Regions from separate parts of the Hippea alviniae EP5-r genome, predicted to be linked through region 2. Evidence: riboswitches for the same ligand, from Rfam matches in the RefSeq annotation. Region 2 holds a riboswitch; the other holds the start of a gene.
The links. Region 2 has a riboswitch for cobalamin ahead of G415_RS0100935 (ribonucleoside triphosphate reductase). Riboswitches for the same ligand answer to the same signal wherever they lie in the genome.
Positions count from the first base shown of each region.

Region 1 (4,485 bases), 330 kb from region 2:
TTCATCTATCTTGTCAAAGTTCTCCATAACTGCCTTATAGTCGTCTGGATCTGAGACAACAAGCACATGCCTATAATTCTTCGCTGCAGCTCTAAGAAGTGTAGGCCCACCAATATCTATATTCTCTATAAGCTTATCTAAATCATCCGTTGATAGAGCCGTTTCTTCAAACGGATAAAGATTAACCACAACTATATCGATTGAAAAAGCACCAAGACTATTAACAGTCTCTACATGCTCATTATCGTCTCTTTTGAAAAGGATACCAGCATGAACAAGCGGATGAAGTGTCTTTACCCTGCCACCCAAAATCTCCTTTGAAGATGTGTAATCTTCTATGAAAATTACATCAACGCCGTTATCTTTAAGCAGTCTGCCTGTTAAACCTGTCGATAATATCCTATAGCCCTTATCCTGAAGGAATTTAGCAAAATCAACAACACCCTTTTTGTCTGAAACACTAATAAGCGCCGCTTTTTCCATCTTGCCTCCTTAAATCTTGTTTTTATTAAATGTATTTTAATTAAATTTCTTTGTCAAGAAACAGTGGATTTTCAGTTTCTATAAGGATTTTTAGCAGTGTAATTTTTTTATTGACAAATGGGCGATTTTGACTATCATAAGCACTGCAAGAGCGGGAATAGCTCAGTTGGTAGAGCACGACCTTGCCAAGGTCGGGGTCGCGGGTTCGAGTCCCGTTTCCCGCTCCATTTTTATTTATGCTGAAATCAACAAGGCGGCATAGCCAAGCTGGCTAAGGCACGGGTCTGCAAAACCCTGATCCCCGGTTCGAGTCCGGGTGCCGCCTCCATTTTTTATTCAGCCGGGGTGGCGGAATTGGTAGACGCAAGGGACTTAAAATCCCTTGGAGCCATGCTCCGTGCGGGTTCGATTCCCGCCCCCGGCACCAGCTTGAATCCCAATTTTGTAATCAGTAAATTTTAGCTTTAATAAGGTGGTTATATTTACAAACACTTATAAAGGTTATTGGTGGCTGAATTCCGTCTCTTTATCTTTGAGCTCTATGTATATCAAAGTAAAGCTAACATTTGCGAATACGACGCTGAACATTTGGGCTAATATTCCACCAAACAGTGGAACGAATTTTAAAACTGTAGAGATTAACATATCGATAATGATTACAGCCAAAAAACAGATAAACACTTCGCCGAAGTTGTCTTTTACAAGATTAAAGCTTCCTTTTATAGATTCTCCTATCTCTTTTTCTGAGAGCAAGATTTCCTGAAGTGTGAACATAAAAAACAGCAAAGCTATAAAACCGGGAATCACAAACAGAGCGAAACCGATGCTTACGACGATGCTTACCAACAGAGAAGCCAAAATTACAGCTCCTATTCTGTTCATAACTTCTGAAAAGCTCGTGCTTAAATTTGCTCTGCCGCTTTCTTCTTTCTCATAAGTCATATAGATAACTAACGAACCTGATATGACGGATAAAAAGAAGGAGAAAAAAGAGAACAGAAAGGCAATCAGATACGCTGTGGGTTTTGTAGGCGGATGGTTTATCAAGATGTTTGCACTCATACCAATACCAAAAACAATGGCAACAGAGAACAGAATAAGAAATACAAGCAATGGAGGAACAAACAACACAAGTTCTTCAAACATATAGTTAAATGTCTTTTTTAGAAAGTAAAAGTTCATACTCTTTCTCCAAGTTTTAATCTAAGTTATTTTAAAATATATAATTTTACATTAAAAATCAATACTTTTTAGAGCCTTTAGAAGCTTTTCTTTGAATTCTTTGCTTTTTGATGGGTTTTTGCCCTGCGTCGAGATAGCTATTACAATATCTCCAAACTTTATCGTAGCCGAGGTAAAAAAGTCGCACTCATTTTGGTTATCTGCAACATTAACGGGAATAGAGAGCTCTTTTGCTTTTAAAAATAGAGTGTGGTTTAGTTTTCTATCGTTTGTGCAGATAAAGATAAAGTCGTAATCAGCTGTTATATCTGAGATTGAAGCTTTCTTTTTTACCAATTTAACAGGCAGACTGTAAAACCCATCTTCAAAGTCTAAAGAGATAATTGTCATGTTGGGTTTTGTTAAAGACAAAATGGATTTTACCTTTCTTAAAGCAACTTTACCTGCTCCAAAGACTAAAATATTTCTGCCACTAAACTTGAAAAATAAGGGATAGCACATGCTTTTATTTTATATTTTGCACACTATATTGAAAAGTTAAAAATTATTTGCTAAAGTTAAATTGGGCTCTATCAGGGAAGTTGGGTGAGAATCCCACGCTGTACCCGCAGCTGTATTCGGGAACGAAACTCCCAGAAAGCCACTGTCGGCTATTGCCGATGGGAAGGCGGGAGGAGTAGGTTTTTGCCCGTAAGCCAGAAGACCTATAGAGCCTTAGAATTCCCCGGGTATTGGGAGGTTCTATGTGCTCTTTTTTCTTTTTCAACCCACCGATTAGGGCTGCATGAGAAAGCCAGCCTTCATCATAGCCGCAGACAGAAGCGGTTCTGGTAAAACAACTATAACAGTTGGATTGCTTCACACTCTTAAAGAAAAGGGTTATTCTATAGCGCCATTTAAGTGCGGCCCTGACTATATAGACACTGCCCATTTGACTTGTGCATCTGGTTCTTTTGCCTATAACCTTGACAGCATAATGCTAAGCAGAGCAGAGCTTAAAGACACCTTTTTTGAGAATCTCATACAAGCGGATATAGGCATTGTAGAAGGCGTTATGGGACTATTTGACGGAATAGAGTCATACACATTCAAAGCAAGCACATACGACATTGCAAAGATATTGAATCTGCCAGTTGTTATAGTAATTGATGCTTCTAAATGTTCTGCATCTATTGTGGCTTCAGTAAAAGGTTTTGAAGAGTTAGCAAGAGAAATAAAAATAAATGGCGTCATTATAAACAACATAGGAAGCTCGATACACGAAAAATTGGTAAGGGATGCTATAAGAAACCACTCGTCTCTGAAAATTTTAGGAATAATCCCAAAGAATAGAGAGTTGACATTACGCTCAAGGCATCTTGGACTTAAGGTTGCAGAAGAGACAGAGAAAGAAGAGTATGAAAAAATCGCAGAACACATAGGCAAATATGCAAATATAGATGAAATAATAAGGCTCTCTGAGATTGAGTTTGAATATGAAATTAAGCATGCCACAACCATAAAAAGCAAAACAGCACTCATAGCTTACGATAAAGCCTTCAACTTTTACTATCAAAACAATTTAAGAGAACTTGAGAAAATGGGATATAATTTAAAATTTTTCTCGCCGCTTAAAAACGAAACGGTGGACAACGCCGACTTTGTGTATTTAGGCGGCGGATATCCAGAGTTATACGCAGAACGGCTATCTAAGAGTGTAAAAACCATTAAAAGTATAGCAGAACATATAAACTCAGATAAGCCACTGATAGCCGAATGTGGCGGAATGATGCTTTTATCAGAAGGTATATACATAGACGATGAATTTTACAAAATGGCTAAAGTTTTCAATGTAAAAATAAAAATGAGCAAGAGAAGAAAAGCTCTTGGTTATGTTAAGGTAAAAGACTTAACAAAGACATTTTTAGAAGGGCCTGTATTTGGGCATGAGTTTCATTACTCATACTATACCCAGATAGATGAACAGTTCAGCTTTGAGCTTAAAAAATTGACCGATGGAACAGTTTATAAAGATGGACTTATGAAAAATAGAGCCATAGCAAGTTATGTACACTTTCTATTCTCTAAAAAGTTTTTAAAAAATCTCTGTGGAGGTGTTTTATGAGAGTTTTCTTAAGCTTTCTCATCGTTTTCGTTTTGACCTTTGGTGTTCATCTTCAATCTTTCGGAAAAGCCCAACATAAGGGCAAGGTGGCTATAGTTCTTGCAGACTTCGGAACGACTTATTCAACAGGGTTTGTTGATATTGAAAACATCAAAGAAGCCGTGCAGAAAGCATTTCCGCACGAAAAAGTTGTTTTTACATTCACTTCCAACATTATAAGAAACATTTGGCACAAAAGACAGCACAACAAGAAGTTTGAGAACAACTCAAAACTAAAAGATTTTCTCTATGTTAAAGGACCACTTGCAACAATAGCCGACTTGCAGGACGAAGGATACAAAACGATTATTGTTCAGCCAACCCACATTTATGATGGCGAAGAGTTTACAGACCTTCTATCTTATGTAAACGGTTTAAACTCTATAAAAACAATGAAAAAGAAGTATATGCCATTCAAAAAGCTCGTTATCGGAAGACCAGCCTTAGGAAGAAATGTTTGGAAATACGATTATCACAAAGATATAGAGATAGCAGCAAAAGCCCTAAAAAACGATATTGAGCTTGCAAAAAAGAATAAGGCTGCTTTGGTTTATATGGGACATGGAAACGAGCATTACTCAACAGGCGTATATGCTGAGCTTCAGAAAGAGCTAAGAAAGATGTATCACACCGATAAAATATTTGTTGGAACAGTTGAAGGATTCCCTTCTTTAGAA
Region 1 covers NZ_ATUV01000001.1:499,719-504,203, reverse strand. Annotated here, with positions in the region: gene purH (bifunctional phosphoribosylaminoimidazolecarboxamide formyltransferase/IMP cyclohydrolase) at 1-483, opposite strand, end outside; tRNA gene G415_RS0102700 (tRNA-Gly) at 635-710, shown strand; tRNA gene G415_RS0102695 (tRNA-Cys) at 736-811, shown strand; tRNA gene G415_RS0102690 (tRNA-Leu) at 823-910, shown strand; gene G415_RS10630 (DUF7847 domain-containing protein) at 985-1,665, opposite strand; gene G415_RS0102680 (precorrin-2 dehydrogenase/sirohydrochlorin ferrochelatase family protein) at 1,717-2,166, opposite strand; cobalamin riboswitch at 2,209-2,390, shown strand; gene G415_RS0102675 (cobyrinic acid a,c-diamide synthase CobB) at 2,450-3,769, shown strand; gene G415_RS0102670 (sirohydrochlorin cobaltochelatase) at 3,766-4,485, shown strand, end outside.
Region 1: it holds a riboswitch for cobalamin, as region 2 does, so the genes downstream of both, G415_RS0102675 (cobyrinic acid a,c-diamide synthase CobB) here and G415_RS0100935 (ribonucleoside triphosphate reductase) in region 2, are expected to answer to the same signal.

Region 2 (4,485 bases):
AATAAGACTCATAAAAGATAACGAAATTATATCGCACATAACACTCAACATTCAGCACAACACATTCTCTAAAAGGTCATGGATTAAATCGAAAAAAGACCTGCTTAAGGGAAACGGCAGGGTTCATCATGAGTCGTTCAATATTCATCAAGGCCCGCTTCAAAATATACAGATACACTCATATCACGCATACGACAGACACACAAAAGAAGGCAATCATTTCAATGTTGGCGGAACTCAGCATTTTGACATTTACAGATTTCTAAATATCGGTATAACTCATGGTAAAAGCCCGATAATCGTAGAATCGGCAGAAAAACTCACAAAAGAGAACAACCTAAACATAACCCTATCTCAACACTCAAAAAAATCCGTTATAATCGAGTTTCTAAATCTAATAAAAAACCCTGACCGAATAAGCGAATCGTCCATAGAAAAACACAAAACACAGGTAAAAATCATGTCGGCGATTTATCTTTCCCACATAAAACAAAAACAGGGTGAAAATCCGATAATAGAGATTGAAATTTAACAGGAAAAAGCCATGAAACTTGAAACCTATTACAACCCAAAAGCCATCTCCTTGATACGCAATTTCGTATCTGAAGCGGCAAACTTTTACGGAGCAAACAGCAAAGAGAGATATGCACTTGAGCTTGCATCGGAAGAAGCGGCAAACCACATAATCTCAAACTATCCTAAATTCTTCAAAGATACCTTTGAGATATTCATAGAAACCGAGCCAGAAAGTAAAATATTCAGAATAATCATGATAAACAAAGGCATTCCCGTAAACAAAAACGGCATACCAGAGTATAAACCTGAAAATCTAAAGAGCTCGCCTGATGGTCTGCAGTTTTATCTCATAAAAAAACTCGCCGACAATTTTAAACTCATAAACTGCGGCAAAGAAGGTTGGAAAACTATCATAGAAAAAAGGCTTGAAAATTTCAAAGACCCGTTGAAATCTTCTTTTAAAGAGACAACAGTCGAAGAAATACCCGCCCTGGATAATGTAAACTTTAGGCTTGCAGAAGCCGAAGACTCATACGAGATAACAAAATTAGCATATCTTACATACAAATACTCATATGGAAGGAGTATGTTTTACTATCCGGAAGTTTTAAAAGAAAGTATTGAAAACAGAGAAGTTATCTCGCTTGTTGCAGAGACGCAGGATAAACAAATCATAGCTCACACTGCCTATGTAAAATCAAGAAACGGCGAAGGGATTTACGAATCTGTCGCTTTAATGGCAAGACCCGAAGTAAGAAGAACACGCATTGTCGCAAAACTGCTCAAGTTTCAATACGAATACTCCATGAAAAATTCAGACAGAATCAAAGTCGCAGAAGCAGAGCTCGTAACCGGACACACATCTTCGCAAAAGATAGCAAGCATATACGGATTTTTGCCGTTTGCCCTATTTGTTTCCTATTACGACCAGAACGAGTTTATAGGCATAAACATACCAAAAAACAGACAGAGAGAGACAATACTTTACGCTTTAAGACCATCAAAAGAACCAATCAAATCAACCATTTTTTCACCAAAAGAGCACGAACAATTCCTAAAAGAGATATACTCAGGCGACATGTTTGATGTAAGTGTAAAAACCGAAGCAACCAACGATTTAGAAGAAAAAACGCTTTACTCAACAATAAAGAGACGGGATATGTCACTTGGCACAATCATTATAAAAACAATGGGCAAAGACTGGTTTGACATCATAAAAAGCGTATCCAAAGAGATAAAATTTGACGGTTTTAAGACTATTTTTGTCAGGATTTTAGCCGACAAACCACTGCCAGAAAACTTAGAAGAATATATGAACTCCTTAGGGTTTTTCTTAAGCGGCACAATATTAGGCCCAATTGACAAGTGGTCTTTGCTCTATATTCAGCCAATAAATCAGAAGATAGATTGGGATGAGATAAAGCTTTACGACAAAAGGGCAGTAAAATTAAAAGAGTATGTAAAAGAGAACCAGCTTAAGGTTTATAATCTAATTTAGCCATGTGTGTCTATGCATTTTATCTAAATAAAAAAAGAGATATCTTTGTAATGATGGGCAACAGAGACGAAGAGTTCAAAAGAAAATCGATAGGTTTACACTTCGCTAATGAAAATACGCTTATGGGCATAGATTTAAAAGAGAAGGGAAGTTGGCTTGGTTTGACAAAAAACGGAAAAATCGCCTTCATAACAAACCACAGAAACCCTAAAATCTTCAAAGAAAACGCACCATCAAGAGGACACATCGTCAAAAAATTCCTAACCGAAAACATAAACGAAAAAGAGTTTATCTCATTTTTAAAAGACACAAAATCAATCTTCAACGGATACAATCTCGTTTTCGGAAACCTAACCGACAAACGGCTGTTTTATTACTCAAACATTAAAGATGAGCTTGTTGAGATAGAAGACGGAATCCACTGCCTATCCAATGCCTTTTTAAACTCTTCCTGGCCTAAAGGCGAAAAACTTAAAACATTTCTAAAAAATGCAATCGAGAAAGAGATAGACGAAGAGACGATATTATCGTTTCTTGAAGAAACCGATTCAGACAATCTCTCTTCTCTATTTTTAAACATCAACGGCTTATATGGAACGCACTTTTCATATTTTATAAAAAACAGAAACAGAGAGATATTTATACTTGAGAAAAACCATTTAGAAGAGACAAAGAGCAGGTATATCTTTCGCTTGACATCTTCTTAGCAAAAGTAATATAAAAAACATGTCGGGTCAAGGAAGTCCGGTGAAAATCCGGCGCTGCCCCCGCAACTGTGAGGCTGACGAAACTCTCACTATGCCACTGTCGGGAGTGGCTCTTTAAACAGGGTCGCCCGATGGGAAGGCGAGAGGAGTAGGATGAAGCCGAGCCAGGAGACTTACCCGACAAAAAATCGAACGGGAGGTTCAAAGATGAGAAAAGAAAGCCCGCCTGACTGATATCCCCTTTTAAATCTCACATATTATCAACTCAAAAGCATAAGGGGGTATTGTGTTTTCAAAAATCATCAAAAGAGACGGCAGAGTTGTAAGTTTTAACGCAGAAAAGATAACCGACGCCATAGCAAAGGCAGGAAAATCAACCAAAGAGTTCGATTATGATACAGCAAAAAAGCTCACCATCAAAGTTTTAGATTTAGCTTACAGGTTTTTTGGTGATAGAACACCAACAGTTGAAGAGATACAGGACATTGTTGAAGAAGTCCTGTTAAGCTCACCATTCAAAAAGACAGCAAAAGCCTACATTATTTACAGAGAACAGCATGCCCAGTTAAGAGAGTTCAAAAACAGAGCCGATGTCGAACTCATCGAGAGCTATCTAAACAGACTCGATTGGGAAGTAAAAGAGAACTCCAACATGAGCTTTTCCCTTCAAGGGTTAAATAATTACATCTCATCGGCTATCACCAAAACCTACTGGCTTAACAAAATTTATCCTAAAAACATCAAAGAAGCTCATCTAAACGGCGATTTCCACATCCACGACTTAAACTCTCTAAGCGTATATTGTGTCGGTTGGGATCTGCAGGACTTGTTGCTTAAAGGCTTTAAAGGAGCAAAGGGTAAAGTCTCAAGCAGACCGGCAAAACACTTCAGAAGCGCACTCGGTCAGGTTGTCAACTTTTTCTACACCCTTCAGGGAGAATCAGCAGGAGCTCAAGCCTTCTCAAACTTCGACACCTATCTTGCTCCGTTCATAGCCTTTGACAATCTATCCTATAAAGAAGTCAAGCAGGCTTTGCAAGAGTTTGTATTCAATGTCAATGTGCCAACAAGGGTCGGGTTTCAAACTCCCTTCACAAACATAACCCTTGATTTAAAAGTGCCTGAATTTTTAAAGAATCAGGCCGTTATCATAGGCGGAGAGCTGCAAAATGCAACATACGGTGAATTTCAAAAAGAGATGGACATGTTCAACAAGGCATTTATGGAAGTTATGAGCGAAGGTGATGCAGACGGCAGGGTGTTTACATTTCCTATTCCAACATACAACATTACAAAGGATTTTGATTGGGACAACCTTTCATTAAAGCCGCTCTGGGAAGCAACGGCAAAATACGGAATTCCATACTTTGCAAACTTTATAAACTCAGACATGAGTCCGGAAGATGCCCGTTCAATGTGCTGCAGGCTCAGGCTTGATACAAGAGAGCTCAAAAAAAGGGGTGGCGGTCTGTTTGGTGCAAATCCTTTAACCGGCTCAATAGGCGTTGTAACAATCAACCTGCCAAGAATCGCATATCTTTCGGCAACAGAAAGTGAGTTTTTCTTTCGTCTCACAGAACTGATGGAACTTGCAAAGGAGTCGCTTGAGATAAAGCGAAAGGTACTTGAGCGTTTTACAGATTTTAATCTCTATCCTTATTCAAAATTCTATCTCTCTTCAATTAAAGAGCGCTTTGGAGAATACTGGAAAAACCACTTCTCAACCATAGGGCTTATAGGTATGCATGAAGCGTGTTTAAATCT
Region 2 covers NZ_ATUV01000001.1:168,354-172,838, reverse strand. Annotated here, with positions in the region: gene G415_RS0100950 (Gfo/Idh/MocA family protein) at 1-532, shown strand, start outside; gene G415_RS0100945 (ATP-binding protein) at 545-2,014, shown strand; gene G415_RS09335 (NRDE family protein) at 2,017-2,721, shown strand; cobalamin riboswitch at 2,729-2,916, shown strand; partial or broken gene G415_RS0100935 (ribonucleoside triphosphate reductase) at 3,008-4,485, shown strand, end outside.